Regions from separate parts of the Adlercreutzia sp. St.1H8 genome, predicted to be linked through region 2. Evidence: predicted binding sites of a transcription regulator. Region 2 holds the regulator's gene; the other holds the start of a gene.
The links. The regulator LexA, encoded in region 2, represses DNA repair genes until DNA is damaged. The targets are predictions, from matches to a motif close to CNAACANNTGTTNG.
Positions count from the first base shown of each region.

Region 1: a site for LexA is predicted at 2,702-2,715, ahead of AC6I0Y_RS03110 (replication-associated recombination protein A). Genes of this name have one in related genera too.

Region 1 is NZ_AP039376.1:849,521-857,922, reverse strand. It holds gene AC6I0Y_RS03120 (AI-2E family transporter) at 1-263, opposite strand, end outside; gene AC6I0Y_RS03115 (DUF948 domain-containing protein) at 273-1,055, opposite strand; gene AC6I0Y_RS03110 (replication-associated recombination protein A) at 1,340-2,659, opposite strand; gene AC6I0Y_RS03105 (UTP--glucose-1-phosphate uridylyltransferase) at 3,143-3,955, opposite strand; gene AC6I0Y_RS03100 (YbaN family protein) at 4,459-4,872, opposite strand; gene AC6I0Y_RS03095 (hypothetical protein) at 5,050-5,241, opposite strand; gene ccsA (cytochrome c biogenesis protein) at 5,251-6,024, opposite strand; gene AC6I0Y_RS03085 (heme exporter protein CcmB) at 6,059-6,769, opposite strand; gene AC6I0Y_RS03080 (ABC transporter ATP-binding protein) at 6,770-7,507, opposite strand; gene AC6I0Y_RS03075 (heme lyase CcmF/NrfE family subunit) at 7,504-8,402, opposite strand, start outside.
Region 2 is NZ_AP039376.1:1,367,274-1,375,675, reverse strand. It holds gene AC6I0Y_RS05205 (ParA family protein) at 1-377, opposite strand, end outside; gene AC6I0Y_RS05200 (hypothetical protein) at 806-1,267, opposite strand; gene dut (dUTP diphosphatase) at 1,496-1,939, opposite strand; gene nrdR (transcriptional regulator NrdR) at 1,949-2,395, opposite strand; gene lexA (transcriptional repressor LexA) at 2,932-3,570, shown strand; gene hflX (GTPase HflX) at 4,175-5,491, opposite strand; gene miaA (tRNA (adenosine(37)-N6)-dimethylallyltransferase MiaA) at 5,533-6,486, opposite strand; gene miaB (tRNA (N6-isopentenyl adenosine(37)-C2)-methylthiotransferase MiaB) at 6,483-7,856, opposite strand; gene AC6I0Y_RS05165 (stage V sporulation protein S) at 7,924-8,250, opposite strand; gene AC6I0Y_RS05160 (ATP-binding protein) at 8,397-8,402, opposite strand, start outside.

The DNA.
Region 1 (8,402 bases), 520 kb from region 2:
ACCGCCGTCCACACATCGAGGAAGCGCCGGCGCGCCTTGTCGGCACGCAGGGCTTCCTGGGACACGGCTTCCCCGGCTGCGAGCCCTGCGGCCTCCACCGATCGGGCGGCCTCCTGGGCCTCAGAGCCCGGGGCGTGCACGTAGCCGTCGGCCTTGGCATAGGCCTCCACGGCCTCCTCCACCGGCGGCAGGGTGATGGTGTCCATCACCGAGGGGCGGCGAGGCGCCTTCGGCGCGGGCTTGGAGGGGTCGGGGAGCTTCATGGCGAGCCGCTAGCGCTGGTCGGCCTCGGGGGCGATGGTGGTATAGCCCGAGCCTGCCGTCGGCGCGGTATCGGCATCGACGGCATCGACGATGGTGTCGGTCATGGTCGCAGCGGTATCGGACAGCGACTCGCCGCGGGCATGGGCGGCCTCGGTGCGGGCCGCGCGGGCCTCTTTGCGCTCATGCATGCGGGCGCGCTGCTCAGACACGGCGGCGCCAGCCGCGTCAGAGGCGGCGTCCACGAAGTCCCTCACAGCATGGCTGCCGGACGAAGCGGCCTGGCCGAGCTGCTCGGACTCCTTGCTGGCGTAGCGCGGCTTGAAGCGGGAGCGCACGCGGTCGGTAACGGAGTTCACCAGCTCGAGCGGGGCGTTGGTGACGGTGTCCACCGTGTCGAGGGTGTTAGACACCGACTCGGTGATCTGGGTGACGTCCTCCAGGATCTGGTCCACGCGCATGATCTCCAGGTTGGCGGCGTCCACGGTGAGCGAGACGCGGTCGACGAGCGGGTCGATCTTCGCGGAGACGGGCTCGAGCGACGCGGTGATGTTCTCCACGTGCTCGATGGTGGGCTGCAGCTGCTCGGTGAGCTTGTTCACGTTGGCCACGGCCGGCTCGAGCGATGCGGTGATCTTGCCGACGCTCTCCAGCGTGGGGTCGATCTGCTGCTTGACGGACTTGACCGTCTTGCGCGCCGTGCGCACGGTCATGACCAGCTCGACGATGAACCACACCAGGGCGACGCCGACGAGCGCGTAGACGATGGGCAGGGCGATGTTGAGCAGTTCCATGTCAGCCTCCTCGTTGACTTGAAAGCTAAACTATAGCACTTCGCGGTCTTCAGAGGCCTATTCTATACAGGCCCCTCACGCTTTTACGCGCCGGGGATTCCCCCGATGCCTCCCCGTTACCTGGCAGGAAGGCCGGCGATGCACGCCGAGGGCCTCTCGCCCACCCCCCCCCCGAACGCACGCGGCAACGCCTGCGGAGAAGGTGCCACGAGCGATCCCCGTTAGGCGGCCCGCCCATGCTCTCGGGCGCGCGGCAGGGCGACGCCCCCCTGGCAGACGCCGGCTCAGGATTGCGCGTCGGCGCGGTCACGGGCGGCGGCATCTGATCGATAGGCCTCCCAGCCGCGGACGCCCGGCTGGTAGAAGGCGCCGCGGGCAAGGCCGTCGGGCAGGTACTGCTGCTCTACCCAGCCGGCCGGGTAGCTGTGCGGGTACTTGTAGGCTCCATAGCTTTCCGATCCGGGGCGGTGGCGGTCACGCAGGTGGTCGGGCACCTTGCGCGCGGGCCCGTGGCGCACCTCCGCCAGGGCGGCGTCGATGGCGGCCTCCGCCGCATTGGACTTGGGAGCGAGCGCCAGGTAGATGGCGGCCTGCGCCAGGTTGATACGGCACTCCGGGTAGCCGATGACCTCGACGGCGCGAAAGGCCGCCGCAGCCACGAGCAGCGCCTGGGGATCGGCGTTGCCGATGTCCTCCGATGCGGCGATGTACATGCGGCGCGCGATGAACTTCGGGTCCTCTCCCCCGTCGATCATGCGGGCGAGCCAGTAGACGGCGGCATCCGGGTCTGACCCGCGCATGGACTTGATGAACGCCGAGATGACGTCGTAGTGCATGTCCTTGTTCTTGTCGTAGGGCAGCGTCCGGTGCGGCGTGGCCGCGCGCACCATGGCCTCGGTGATGGCCACCGGTGCCCTCTGCGTGCCCGGGGGTACCATGCCCGCCGCTAGCTCAAGGGTGGTGAGCGCCGTGCGGCCGTCCCCGCCGGCCAGCAGCACGATGGCGTCACGCGCCTCGTCCTCCAGCGCGTAGAGGCCGCCGAGCCCGCGCTCGTCGGCCACGGCCCGCGCGACAAGCTCTGCGATGTCCTCGTCTGCCAGCGAGCGCAGCTCCACCACGCGTGAGCGCGAGATGAGCGCCGAGTTCACCTCGAAGAAGGGGTTCTCGGTGGTGGCGCCCACGAGCACCACCATGCGGTCTTCCACCGCATGGAGCAGGGCGTCTTGCTGGGAGCGGTTGAAGCGGTGGATCTCGTCCACGAACAAGATGGTGCGCAGCCCACCCATGAGCAGCCGCTTCTCCGCAGCATCGATCTCGCGCCGGAGGTCTGACACCGTGCCGCCGATGGCCGACACCTCCACAAACGTGGCCTTCGTCGACTCCGCGATCACGTGCGCGAGCGAGGTCTTCCCCGTGCCAGCCGGGCCGTAGAGGATGACCGAGCTCAGCGTGTCCTGCTCGATGGCCGTGCGCAGCCAGCTGCCCGGCCCCACGGCCTCGGCCTGGCCCACCAGCTCGTCGAGCGTGCGGGGGCGCATGCGCACCGCCAGGGGAGCCACCCGGCTGCGCTCCGCGTTCTCCATTTCAGTAAACAGCGTATCCATGGCGGCCATGGTACCACGGGCCGGCGGCTAGGACGACGAGAACAAACAAATGTTTGAAATATCATTGACGATCTGCAAGGATTTGACAAACTCCTCAAAGTGTGGATGGGAAATTCACAAGATGCCCACCGGGCATTCATGGCTTATTCAAAGGGTCACGTTATACTGGGTACCAGCAAGTGCGAAGGTTCCCCTCCTACTCCACTTGCCTGCTTTGGAACGAAGCAGAAGCGGCTCCGAGGAGCCGCGTCATCCCCTCCTTTCGGCCCGGTGGAGCTCCCCTCTCCACCGGGCCACTTCTTTCTCCGGGGCCGTGGGGCGGCACATCTGCTCCCCGAGGGCCCTCCTCGCGTACCGAAGCGCGCCGCGTCGGATCCTTGGGCACCTGCGCCGCCCCACGGCCCCGACAGCGCCTCGCGGGCGGCGCGGCAGCCCTCCCCCCCCACAAGAAAACGGCCCCGCCAAGCGGGGCCGTTCTGCTTCTTAGGCGTGGGCTCTGCGGTAGAGCTCGTTGTTGGTCTCGAGCCAGCTTTCCACGGTGCCGGTGTCGAAACCGTCGGCCGGGTCGACGATGAGCGCGTACATCTCCTCCTCGCGCAGCACCGCGTCAAGCGCGTCGGTCAGCTGGATCTCGCCGCCCACGCCTGGCTCCACGTCGGCCAGCAGCTCCATGACCCGCGGGCTCAGGAGGTAGCGGCCGAACACGGCCAGGTTGGACGGCGCGTCCTCGAGCGCCGGCTTCTCCACGAGCGAGTCCACCTTCCACACGTCAGCGGCCACAGCCTGGCCGGCGATGACGCCGAAGCGACTCACCTGGTCGTCGGGCACGGGCATGACGGCGATGACGCTCGCGCCGCCGTGCGCGTCGGATACCGCCTGCATGGCCGGCAGCATCTTGTTGTCGGGCACGAGCACGTCGCCGAGCAGCACGTAGAACGGCTCGTCGCCGGTCTTCTCAGCGGCGCAGCGCACCGCGTGCCCCAAGCCGAGCGCCTCCTCCTGGTAGACGTAGCTCACGTTGTAGCCGCCCACCTTCTCCACGGCGTCGGCGTAGGCGTCCTTGCCGCGCTCACGCAGCAGCGCCACGAGCGCCGGATCGGGGCTGAAGTGATCCTCGATGGACTTCTTCTCGCGGCTGTTGATGATGACCACCTCGTCGGCAGCCGAGGCCAGGCCCTCCTCCACCACGTACTGGATGGCCGGGCGATCCACCACGAGCAGCATCTCCTTGGGCTGGGACTTGGTGGCGGGCAAAAAGCGGGTTCCCAGACCCGCAGCGGGGATGAGCGCCTTCATCGAGCACCTTTCTCTTGAGCCTGCGCCTCAGGGCGCGCGAAGGCGGCATGCGCGGTGCCGCCGGGATGAGGCCATGATACTACAGGGCGCCTTCGAACCCCGCCATCTGAGGCGCTTCCTGCAAATTCGGACGGTTTTGCACCCGAGACGAGCGCCGAGAAACCGCTGCCATCGGATCCAGCCAAGGCCGACCTGGGGTTTTATCCTCCGAAGCCGGAGAAAGCCCCGTCTGAGCGGCCACGGGGAGTGCAAAACCGTCGAAATTTGCATTTCTGCCGCCGAATTCCTCGGAAGCAGAAGCGGCAGCGGGGGAAGCGTGGCCGTCCCCGGCCACGCGACTGCACGCCAGAGCCGCCGAATTCCCCAGGCGGCAGCAGCGCGGGCGTGAAGCGCGAGGCAGGCGAGCAGCGCGGGAGACGGGCGGGAGGCGCGGGCGAGCAGCGCGGGAGACGGGCGAGCAGCGCGGGCGGCGGGCGGACAGCGCGGGAGGGAGGCAGGAGGGCCTACTCGGCTTCCTCGGCCACACGCGCCGGGGCGACGGGGGCAACGTCGACGGTGGGAATGCGGAAGCCCACCAGGTAGAGCATGAACAGGGCGCACCCCGTGAGGATGACCCAGACCGTCGGCTTCTGCACGAGCAGCGCGCTCACGGCCATGACTCCCCACGACACCGCGAGCACGCGCACCTTCACAGAGAGCGGCATCCCGCCTGCCTGGCGGAAGGGCACCACATAGGCGCGGTAGACCTTAGACGAGCAGATCCAGCGATGGCAGCGAGGCGAGGACTTGGCGAAGAGGAGCGTCGCCAGCAGCACGAGGGGCGTGGTGGGCAGCACGGGCACGACGATGCCGATGCAGCCAACGGCGAAGCACACCCAGGCGGCGGCCATCATAAGGATGCGGACGATGCGGCTCAAGGCCTCTCCTCTCTCTCGGCGCGCCGGCCAACTCCGGCCGCCCTATCAATGTTAGCCAATGGTAACACATCGAAAGACAGCTCGCAGACAGAAAGTTTTCCTAAGGAAACAAATACTCCAGCCGCACGCTCGCGGAAGCGCAGAGAGGCGCCCGCAAGGCCACGCGCGACGAAGTGCCTACTCCCCCTTGGCGCGCTCGTCGGCCACGGCCTCCTCGAGCAGCATAAGCTGGGCCTCGGCCTTCTTAGTGCCGCGCGCAATGATGAGGAGGTAGACGAGCAGCGCCACCCACAGAAGCGCGTAGGCGGCGATGACGTAGGGGGCGGAGGGCAGGATGGTCGAGTAGATGTCAGCGAGAATGGGGTTCATGGCTCTCTCCTAGCGTTCGTCGTCGAGGGTTTCCTTGAGGGCGTCCACCCGCTGGCACAGGCGGACCTGGCGAAAGCGGGCGCGGTACAGGGCGAAGCAGACGCACAGCATCCCGAGGGCCACAAGGCCCACGCACAGCCCCATCTCGGGGCTCATGCCCCCTTCGCGCAGCACCACGGGGTGGATGGATGAGGGGATGAGACGCGTGATCATGAAGCAGATGGGCACGTCGATGGCGGCGATGACGGCCACCACGGCGGCGAAGGTGGCGCGACGCTCGGGCTCGTCGATGGAGCTGCGCAGCACGAAGTAGGCGATGACGATGAGCATGAGGATGAGGTAGGTGGTAAGCCGCGGCTCCCAGCTCCACCACACGCCCCACTCGAAGCGCGTCCACATCTCGCCGGTGACCATGGTCATCACCACGAACAGCAGGGCCAGCTCCAGCGCGATGCGCGCGCAGGTATCGAAGCGCTGGCTCTTCGTCATGAGGAAGCGCACGCTGTAGTAGGCGCCGAAGATCAGCGCCACGAACGACGTGATGGCCACGGGCATGTGGAAGTAGAAGATCTTCTGCGACAGGAGCATCTTCTGGTTGACCATGGCGTCGCCGATGAGCTCGACGCCGCCCACGGTGGCACCGCCCACCGGCGGCACGGTCAGAAACGCCATGAGGAACCCGACGGTGGTGAGCACGATGCCGGCGACGAGCGCGGCAGGCGCCACCTTGTCAGGCCATTGCCCCGCCTCAGGCAGGCGCGGGGTCTTTCCTTCTCGGGCCATGGGCCCTCCTCTCTCCTCGGCGCAGCGGGCGCGCCTACGACACCACGAAATCGTACAGCACCCAGGACGCCAGCAGCATGATCACGTCGTAGCCGGCGGCGAGCGCAAGCGAGGTCGCGAACGCCTCCTCCATGAGCACGCCCCCCACGAGCGCCGCGGTGGTGGCGGACACGCACGCGTAGAGCAGCGGGAAGACGATGGGGACGAACAGCAGGGCGAGCATCACGTCCTTGCCACGGGTGGCGGCGGTGATGGTGGACAGCAGCGTGCCGATGCCGGCGATGCCCACCGACCCGAGCACGAGCGGCACGACGATGAGCGCGGCCGTGGCAGCCGGCGCGGCGAAGGACGAGAAGAACACCCAGTACAGCGGCACGGCGATAATCTCGACGATCCCCAGGAACACGAGGTTTGACGTGGCCTTCGCCAGGAACACCACGCCGCGGTCGAGCGGTGCGAGCAAAAGCCCCTCCAGGCAGCCGTTCTCGGTCTCATGGCTGAACGAGCGGTTGAGGCCCAAAAGCGACGTGAACACGACGAGCGCCCAGAGCAGCCCGCCCGAGACCTCGAGGAAGTCGGCGCCGGGGCGCGCGAAGGAGAGCGCCACGCCGAACACGACGATGACGAGCAGCGCGTAGATGCCCATGGAGACGAGCATCTCCTTGGTGCGGAACTCCTGGCGCAAATCCTTCATGAGCAGGACGCGGTACTGCGCGAGGGCCGAGGGCGCACGGCAGGTATCCATCTAGGCCACCCCCGATCCGACGGTGGAGCGGTAGAGCGCGCGGAACTCCTCCGGGTCGAGGGCGTCTTTGGACCCGAACGACACGGCGCGGCCGCGAGCCATCACGAGCACGTGGTCGGCCAGGCGGAACCCCTTCTCCAGGTCATGGCTGACCATGACGAAGGTACGCCCGTCGCGCACGCGCCCGATGAGGTCGTCGAATATGTCGATGGCGTGGGGGTCGAGCCCCGAGTAGGGCTCGTCGAGCAGCACCACCGCCGGATCGTTCACAAGCGCCCGGGCGATGGACACGCGCTGGGTCATGCCGCGCGAGAAGGTGCGCACGCGATCGAGCCGCCGGTGCTTGAGGCCCACCGCATCCAGAAGCTCGACGACGCGGCGCTCCGGCTCGGGCACGCCGTAGAGGCGCGCGTAGAGCAGCAGGTTCTCCTCGGCCGTGAGGTCGGGGTAGAGCATGGCGTTATGCGAGATGAGGCCGATGGACGCGCGGGCGCGGTCGGGCTCCTCCTTGAGGTCGACGCCGTTGACGGCCACGCTCCCGGCGCTTGGGCGGGCGAGCGTGGCGAGCAGGCGCAAAAGGGTGGTCTTGCCGGCGCCGTTGGGGCCGAAGACCGAGAGAAACGCGCCCTGGGGCAGCTCGAAGGTGAGGTCGTCGACGGCCTTGCGCGTGCCGAATGCCTTGGTGAGCCCCTCGCAGCGGATGGCGGGCACGGCAGGCGTGCCGGGCGCCGCGCTCATCGCGCGGGATCCTCGGGCGACTCGGCGGCGGGCGCCTCCCCGAGGGCGACCGGCGCGGCATCCGCCACCGCAGGCGCCTCCTCGGCAGCGGGCGTGACCGGCGCCTTCGCGTCTTCGGCGCCCTCCGCGTCCGCGGGCTCCGCCTCTGCGACAGCCGCGGGCACGGCATCCGCCACCGCAGGCTCAGCGAGCTTCGCGGGCTCCTCGGCGGCGCCCTCCCCCTCCGCGCGGCGGACGGAGCGCTTGGCGAACAGGGCCACCAGGCCGCCCGCCATGAGCAGGCCGAAGCCCACCCACACGAGGCTGATGAGCGGGTTCACGCGCACGTCCATGGAGAACGCGCCCTCGGCGCTCATGCCGCGGTAAACGACGAAGAGATCCTCGAGCGGAAAGCCGATGACGCTCGCCACGAGCTTCTGCTGCTGGGTGGACTTCACGAGCTGCACCGACGGATCGACCGAGCCGACGTAGGTGCCATCGCGGTAGACGTCGAACGTGACGGTGTAGAGGATGTCGTCCCCGTTATCCAGCTCGGTGATGGCGTTGCCGGTGTAGACGAGCTCGAAGTCCTGGATGACGAGGGGCTCGGCCACCGCGTCGGCCTCCTCGTCGTAGGGCAGGTAGGTCACCTGCTCGGTCACGTACAGCGACGACCCGATGAGGCCCACGAGGATGATGCCCATGGCCGCGTGGCACACCGCGCCGCCGAGGGCCGGGAACCGGGTGCGCCAGGCGCCCTTGGCGCGGGCGACCACCTTGGCGGCCATGAACGCGGCGTTGAAGAACAGCAGGCTCGCCACGGCGAAGCCCACCACTGCCAGGCCGTTGTAGTACCACGCCGGGCCCTGCTCCAGCAAGCCCTCGGCGCCGGAGCCGCCGGCGGCCACGACGGCGT
Region 2 (8,402 bases):
TAGTCGTAGGGAGCGCCCTCGAGCAGCTCGCGGAGGCGATACTGCGCCCCGACGTTGGCGACGTCCGAGAGCGTCTGCTCGGCCGCGCCGACGGCGGCTCCTCCGGCGGCGAGGCCCACCGGGGCGCCGCGCACCTCTATGTCCTGGACGCAGTCGCAGAAGTCGTAGCGCTCGGCCACGAGCGCGTGGGCGATCCCCTCCACGGTGGACATGTCCGCCCCCATGGTGGAGGAGAGGCATCCCGGGGAGTGGTCCAGGTCGACGATGACGACTGACTTTCCGGCCTTCGAGAGCTGCCCGGCGAGCTCGCGGGCGGTGGTGGACTTGGCCACTCCGCCCTTGGGGTTGACGATGGCAACCACGCAGGGATCTGCCATGATGGCACCTGCCTTTCCGTTGATTCCGACACGGGTGACAAGCCGCGGAATCCCCGGGTCACAGGGCGATACGAACGTACATTCGTATCCTTGTACCGCCGTACGCCGATACCTCGGTATGGCGGTACGACCATGTGACGGTACGGCAGTATACACGTACCGCCGTACCTACGGGCGGCTTTTAAGCCTCATGTTGGGAAAACGTCGCTGAAGAAGACCTGCGAAGTGTGTGCTTTTCATGGATGGCAGGAAATATTTTTCATCGATCAGGACACGCGGGCAAAAGGGAGGAATAGGTAAAACCCCAGGTCAGGGAAAAACTTTCATTACTTTACATAACATATATTATCGATAATCGATTTATCTCACAGAGGAACGCCAGCACATGAACGTCAATTACTGCCTTTGAGAGGCCTGGGCGTTTACCGCTAGCCCCAGATTGAGGTGCCGGGATCCTTGGCCGCTTCACCAGAACCGACTCCGCCGCCCTGAGGCAGGTCATACGCCTCGTAGAGCGACGACAAGTCGCCGGTCTGAATAGCCTGGATCATAGCCGGCAACACTGACGCCAAGGCGATGGCGTTCAGCGTGAGCGCCAGAGCGCAGACGATGGCGCCCAGCACTGCCGAACGCCGTATGCGCGATGCGTAGATGGCCAGGCCTGGCGCAACGCCCTCAGCGATGACGCGGCGCGTCTTGACGAGAGCCATAAGCGCACATATCACTCCGACGCCGCTCAGCACGACGCCGCCGATCAGAAGCGAGAGCGGCCCCGCTATCGTCGCCACGGTCACAAGTGTCTGAGCTGACTTCAACTGACGCAGTCCGCCATCAGCCGAAGGCTGGTCAAAGGGGGTCTGGGGAGGCTGATTTTGGGCCTCGGTCATCATTTCCTGCCTTCCGTTGAAAAACAGGCCTTCTAACCTGCGGTTTTATAAACGAGGCTCTGAGAGCCGTTCTAAGGCCCTATGTTGTCCTTCCATGGGTAAATACTCATGGAAATGAAGGTTTTTCCTGAGCCCTGGCAGCTTAATATACCATCCGGCATCGAAATGACGATTGCCTCGCTTCGAATTACACGGATGGATCACCGGATTGGAGCCATTCCGTAGGAACTCCTACGAAGAGACGCCGCTGCTTCCGAACCCACCGCTGCCGCGCTGCGTATCGTCAAGCGACTCTACGGTCACAGGCATGACCGCGGGCGCCGCGACGATCATGAGCTGCGCGATACGGTCACCGACGTGAATCTCGAAGGGCTCCTTCAGGTCAAGGTTCATGAGGACGACCTTGACCTCGCCGCGATAGCCGCTGTCGATGAGGCCCGGCGCGTTGACGACGGTAATACCCCGTTGAGCCGCCAGACCGCTACGCGGGATGACAAGGCCCGCGTAGCCTTGCGGGATAGCCATCGCAAAGCCGCAGGAAACAACCGCCCGTTCGAGCGGCCCAAGCGTAAGCGCCTCGGCTGCGCGCAGATCAAGCCCCGCATCTCCTTCGTGGGCATAGCTGGGAAGCTTGTTTGAAAAATCGAACATTTGTATAGGCAAGGGGAGAGGCATGCTGGTTTCCTAAGAAAGATCGTTGAGCGCGCTGGCAAACTCCTCGACGCTCTGGAAGTCCTTGTAGACGCTCATGAAGCGAATGTACGCCACGTCGTCAAGCGGGGCGAGACGCGCCATGACCAGATCGCCCAGATCCTTGGAGCGAATCTCCCCCCTCGGCGAAGCGCTCAGATCGTTCTCTATGCCATTAATGAGGGACTCGATCTGCTGGGGCGTGATCGGCCGCTTCGCGCAGGCACTCAGGAGGCCGCGCATGAGCTTCTGGCGATCGAAGGCCTCAGAGGATCCGTCGGACTTGATGACGATGACGGGATTCTCACCCCGACGCTCATACGTGGTGAAGCGATGTCCGCAGGAAAGGCACTCGCGCCGGCGGCGAATGGCGGCACCGTCATCAGCAGGACGGGAGTCGACCACCTTCGATTCGGGGTGACTGCATACGGGACAGAGCATGGCACTCCTTCAACTTGGATAAGCAGGGTAATAATATAACCTAAGAGCGCCCTCGGGAAGCAGCCTCATCGACGAGCTGATGCTGATTCACCGTATTCTGTCCACAGCGCCAATCGCGCGAGCTTGCGAGAGCTACCGCGCGATTGGCTATGCCGCCCGCGAACGCAGCAACGGGGCGGTCTCGAAAAGGCCTAGAACGGCATGAGGAGCGCGCCAAACGACAACGCGCATCCGATGCCGAGCAGAATGGCCGACTGGCGGCTCGTGAGGCTCGTCGGGTTCTTCGCCTCAGGCTTGCGCGCCGGGGGCTCTGACAGGGCCGGAAACGCTATGATGCGGGCCCGCGCGGCCGCAGTATAAGGCCGGGGCTTGAGCGCGGAGGTACCCGCGACAGGACAACTTCTTTCGCAATTCCTCATTTTTCTTCCTCCCAGCTCTTGCTTAGAACCTTTGTTCGTTGATATAATAGGCCGAACAAAAGTTCATGTCAACAACTACTTCAAACATTTGTTCCTATAGAGTGAAAGGAAGGGATCATGGCCCAGAAGGTCACCAAGCGCCAGCAGGCGGTTTTGGATTGCATCGAGGACTGTATCCGCGAGAAGGGGTACGGCCCCACCGTGCGCGAGGTCTGCGAGGCGCTGGGGCTGTCGTCCCCCTCAACCGTGCACGTTCACCTCAAGGCCCTCGAGGACAAGGGCTACATCAAGCGCGACCCGCTCAAGTCCCGCTCCATCGCCCTCACCTATCACCTTGATCGCGATGACGACGTGGCCAACGTGGCGTCTCCCGCCTTCAGCAAGCTGGTGAACGTGCCCCTCGTCGGCAACGTGGCTGCCGGCTCTCCCATCTTAGCCGAGGAGAACATCACCGACACCATCACCCTGCCTACCGACATCGTCGGAGACTCGCCGTCCTTCCTGCTCTCCGTTCGCGGGGAGTCCATGATCGAAGCCGGCATCAACGACGGCGACTACGTGGTGGTCAAGGAGCAGCCTGTCGCCAACAACGGCGACATCGTGGTGGCCATCATCGATGATGGCGCCACAGTCAAGCGCTTCTTCAAGGAAGCCGACCACATCAGGCTCCAGCCGGAGAACTCCACGATGGATCCCATCATCACAACTGATTGCTCCATTGCCGGCAAGGTCGTCGCAGTCTTCCGACGCCTCTAGCGAGAACCTCTGGCAAAGCATAGGCAGCGCCAGGATGACGCGAAAACGCGCAGCCAGAGCAGAAAAACGGGAAGAGGGGAGTGATGCCACCGCGGCGCCACTCCCCTCCCCTTTCATCTCGCTGCCTGCCGTCTGCTCACGTTCGCGCCGCTCACGCCTGGCAGACGAGGTGCGGGGAGGCAACGACGGCGGCTCCCCTATCTGCGAGGTGCGCGTCGCCCAAGGACGTGAGCCAAGCGCGCCCCGACGAGAGGGTTCCCAAGGGCCTACGGCTCAGCTCCCCCTCCCTGACGAGAGGGGCACCTAGCGTGGACGCGGGCCTATCACCCCCCCCCCCGACGGAGGAAGGCTCCAAGAGCCTGCGCCTCGATCCCCCGTGACGAGAGACTGCCCCAAGAGCCTACAGCCCGTCCCCCCTGACGAGGGAAGGCTCCCCAAGAGCCTGCGGCGCGCCGAACATCCTGCTCGACGGGGGAAGGCTCTCAAGAGTGAGGGCTAAGCGCCCCGACGAGAGGGACACACCCCAAGGACGCAGGCTCAGCACATCCGCCTCCCTCCTGGGAGCATGCGCACCCCTCCCCAGGCCGCCTCGGGCCGCCCTCCCCTACGCGCCCTCTACGCAAAAGGGCTCGAAGACGCCGGCGTAGGCCGGGCCCACGAGCAGCACAAGGCGCGTGCCGGCCTCCTCATGCGTCTCGGAGACGATATGACAGCGCTCGTGGGCCACCGACACCAGATCCCCGCGCTGATAGGGGATGAGCACCTCCAGGTGCGCGTCAGCGGCGGCTGCGGCCTGGGCGATGCGCTCGACGAGCTCGCCTGTCCCCTCCCCCGTCTCAGCCGACACGCGCAGGGCCAGCGGATAGCGGCCCTCCAGGGCGGTGCGTGCCTCCCCGTCGAGCAGATCCACCTTGTTGAACACCTCGAGGCGCGGGATGTCCTGGGCGCCTATCTGGTCGAGCACCTCCTGGACGGCCTCGATCTGACCCTCATACTCCGGCGACGACGCATCCACCACATGTAGGATCAGATCAGCCCCCGTGATCTCGTCAAGCGTCGACTTGAACGCCTCCACCAGCGTGGTCGGCAGCTTCTGGATGAACCCGACCGTATCGGTGATGGTGATCTCCCGGCCCTCAGGCAGCTCGAACTTGCGGGTGGTGGAGTCGAGCGTGGCGAACAGCTTGTCGTAGCTGAGCACGTCAGCATCGGTCAGGCGGTTGATGAGGCTCGACTTCCCTGCGTTGGTGTAGCCGGCCAGCGCCACCTTGAACATGCCGCTTGCATAGCGGCTCTCGCGCTGGACGGCGCGCACCTCGGCCAGGTGAGCCAGCTCGCGCTTGATGGAGGTGATGCGCTTGCGCACCATGCGGCGGTCGACTTCGAGCTGGCTCTCGCCCTCGCCGAAGCGCGACCCCACGCCGCCTCCCATGCGGTTGGAGGCCAGGTGCGCCCACATGCCGCGCAGACGCGGCAGCAGGTACTGGTTCTGGGCCAAGCGCACCTGCAGGCGGCCCTCCTTGCTCGTGGCATGGAGGGCGAAGATGTCGAGGATGAGCGCCGTGCGGTCGATGACCTTCACGTCCCGTCCCACGATCTTCTCCAAGTTGGACTGCTGGGACGGCGTCAGCTCGTCATCGAATATGACGAGGTCGGCAGCGTGGGCGCGCGCCAGATCGGCGATCTCCTCAGCCTTGCCGCTTCCCACGAACGTGCGCGGGTTGGGTGCATCGAGCCTCTGGGTGGTCACGGCCACCGTCTCGGCGCCGGCGGTGTCGGCCAGCCGCTCCAGCTCGGCCAGAGACGAGGCTAGGGGCCACTTGAGCCCCGGCCGCTCGACGCCGACGAGGACGGCGCGCTCGCGCCGCTCCTCGGCGAGGGTCTTCGGCCCCCGCTCGATCACCGATTCAAACTCAGTCATAGGCGTTCCTCTCAAAACCGCCCGAAGGCGGGGTGCGACCGCTACGATGGCAAGGGCTCCGCCAAGCGCTCGAGCTCCCCCTCGATGGCCTCCAGCGCCGCGCGTGCGATGGCGGGGGCATCCCCAGAGTCGGCATCGACCCAGCGGACGCGCGCATCCTGCCGAAACCACGAGCGCTGTCGCTTCGCGTAGCGACGCGTGGCCGTCTTAATGGCCTCCACAGCCTCGGAGAGGGCACAACGTCCCTCCAGGGCCTCTACGATCTCCTTGTAGCCGATGGCCTGCGGCGCAGTGACGCCCGCGCGAAAGTCGCCCTCCAGGAGCCCCCGCACCTCCTCAACGAGCCCCGTGGTCACCATCGCGTCAACCCGGCGGTCGATGCGCTCACGCAGAAGGGCTGGATCCACGGCCAGGCCCACGAACACGGCGGGAACCGCCTGGGGCAGCGTCGCCAGGTTGCGCTTCTGCTCGGCATACGACCCACCCTCGGCCAGAAGCTCGAAGGCCCGCGCCACGCGCCGCACGTTGTTCGGATGAATCACCGCAGCACTCGCCGGGTCGACTTCCCGCAGCCGCTCCCAGAGCGCCTGGGCACCCCGCTCGGCGGCAAGCGCCATGCACCGCTCGCGCACGGGGTTTTCCACCTGCTCACCCGCCGGGAAGTCGTAGGCATCCACTGCCGCGCGCACGTAGAGCCCCGTCCCGCCGGCCAGCACCGGATAGGCGCCACGCCCATCGATGGCCGCGAAGCACGCGCGGGCGTAAGGCTGGAAGAGCGCCGCGGAATACGGCTCGCCCGGATCCACCAGGTCGAGCCCGTGGTGCGGCACGCGGCGCTCGCCCACGGGGATCTTTCCCGTGCCGATGTCCATGCCGCGGTAGACCTGCATGGAGTCCGCGCTTACCACCTCACCCGGCAGGGCCAGGGCAAGCTCCTGGGCGACGTCGGTCTTGCCCGACGCCGTCGGCCCCACCACGCAGACGACGGGCCTCATGGGCGCGCCACGCCGCCGTCGGCCACCGTGCCGGCCAAATACCACGTGCGTGCTTCGTCCACGCGGACGGGCACCACGGCCCCCACCAGCTCATCGACGCTTCGGCCCTCGGGCAGCGGCGCGTGGACGGTCTGGTTCTTGGGGCTCTTGCCCGCAAGCATGGCCCCATCGCGCTTGGAGACTCCCTCCACCAGCACGTCAACCACCTTCCCGAGCTCAGCCTGGTTCGCCTCGTAGGCGCAGCGCTGCACGGCCTCCACAAGGCGGTCGAAGCGCTCCTGGATCACCTCGCGCGGCGTGTCGTCGACCAGCTTCGCCGCCGGCGTTCCCTCGCGCTTGGAGTAGATGAAGGTGAACACCTGGCTGTAGCCCACCTCCTCCACAAGCGAGAGCGTCTGGAGGAAGTCCTCCTCAGTCTCGCCGGGGAACCCGACGATGATGTCGGTGGAAAGCGCAATGCCCGGACACGCCTCGCGCAGCTTGGCGATAAGCCCGAGGTAATGCTCGCGCGTGTAGCGGCGGTTCATGGCCGCCAGAATACGGTCGGAACCCGACTGAGCCGGCAGGTGCAGCGCCGGCATGAGCGAGCGCAGCGTGCCGAAGCGGGCGATGACCTCGTCGGTGAGGTCCTTCGGATGGCTCGTAGCGAAGCGCAGCCGCTCGATGCCCGTGGCATCTACCGCATCGAGCACGTCCACGAAGCGCGGCTCGCCATAGAGATCGCGCCCGTAGGAGTTCACGTTCTGGCCGAGCAGCGTGATCTCGCGCACGCCAGCCTCCACGTAGCCGCGCGCCTCCTCGGCGATGTCCTCGAGCGTGCGGGACTTCTCGCGCCCGCGCACATAGGGCACGATGCAGTACGAGCAGAAGTTGTCGCAGCCTACGGTGATGGGCAGCCAGGCGGCCCAGGAGTGCTCGCGAGCCGTCGGCAGCGTCGTCGGGAAGTCCGCGGAGGACTCGAGCACCTCCACATGGTGCGCGCCATCGGCGACGGCAGCAGAGAGAAGGCCCGGCAGCGAGCCGAGGTTGTGGGTGCCGAACACCACGTCAAGATGGGGAAGCTGCTTGGTGAGCTTCTCGCCGTCGCGCTGGCCGATGCAGCCCCCCACCGCGACGATGCGCTTGGAAAGCGGCGTGCCCGCGCGCAGCGGCACGTTCTTGAGCGAGGCGACCTGCCCGTAGAGCCGCACGTCGGCAGCCTCGCGCACGCAGCAGGTCATGAAGACGACGATGTCAGCCTCCTCGATGGTCTCGACCATCGAGGCGCCCAGCCCCTCGAGCATGCCCGCGATGCGCTCGGAGTCATGCTTGTTCATCTGGCAGCCGAAGGTGTGGATGCAGAAGGTCATCCGGTCGAAGGTAGGAGTCATGAGGTCCTTTGGGGTCGGAGGTATGGGAAGGCGCGTCGCGCGAGCGGCTCCCCGGCACGCCGGGCGCCTACGAGCGCGTCTCTCCCCCATCAGCGGTGCCGCGCAGGTAGCGAGGCTCCACGGCGAAGCGGATGGCCGTGCGGTACTCGCCGTCGATGACGATGTCGGCGAAGGACGGCACGCACATGATCTCGATGCCGATGGGCGAGAGGAAGCCGCGGGAGATAGCGATGGCCTTGACCGCCTGGTTGACGGCGCCGGCGCCGACGGCCTGGATCTCGACGGCCACGCCGTCCTTGATCATGCCGGCGATGGCGCCCGCCACCGAGGCGGGAGAAGACTTGGAGGAAACTTTCAGGCAGCCGATCTCCGGCTTGGGGTCTGTCGTTGACACGTGTTGTCCTTGTCGTGCGCTTCGTTTGGTGATCGTTCAGTGCTGCGTTTCGCGGTGCGATGCCCCGAGGGGCCAACCGTTAGGCTGTCGGTCATTTTACCGATAAACCCCAGGCAGCGCAACCGGCAACGCGCCTGATCAACAAGCTAGCG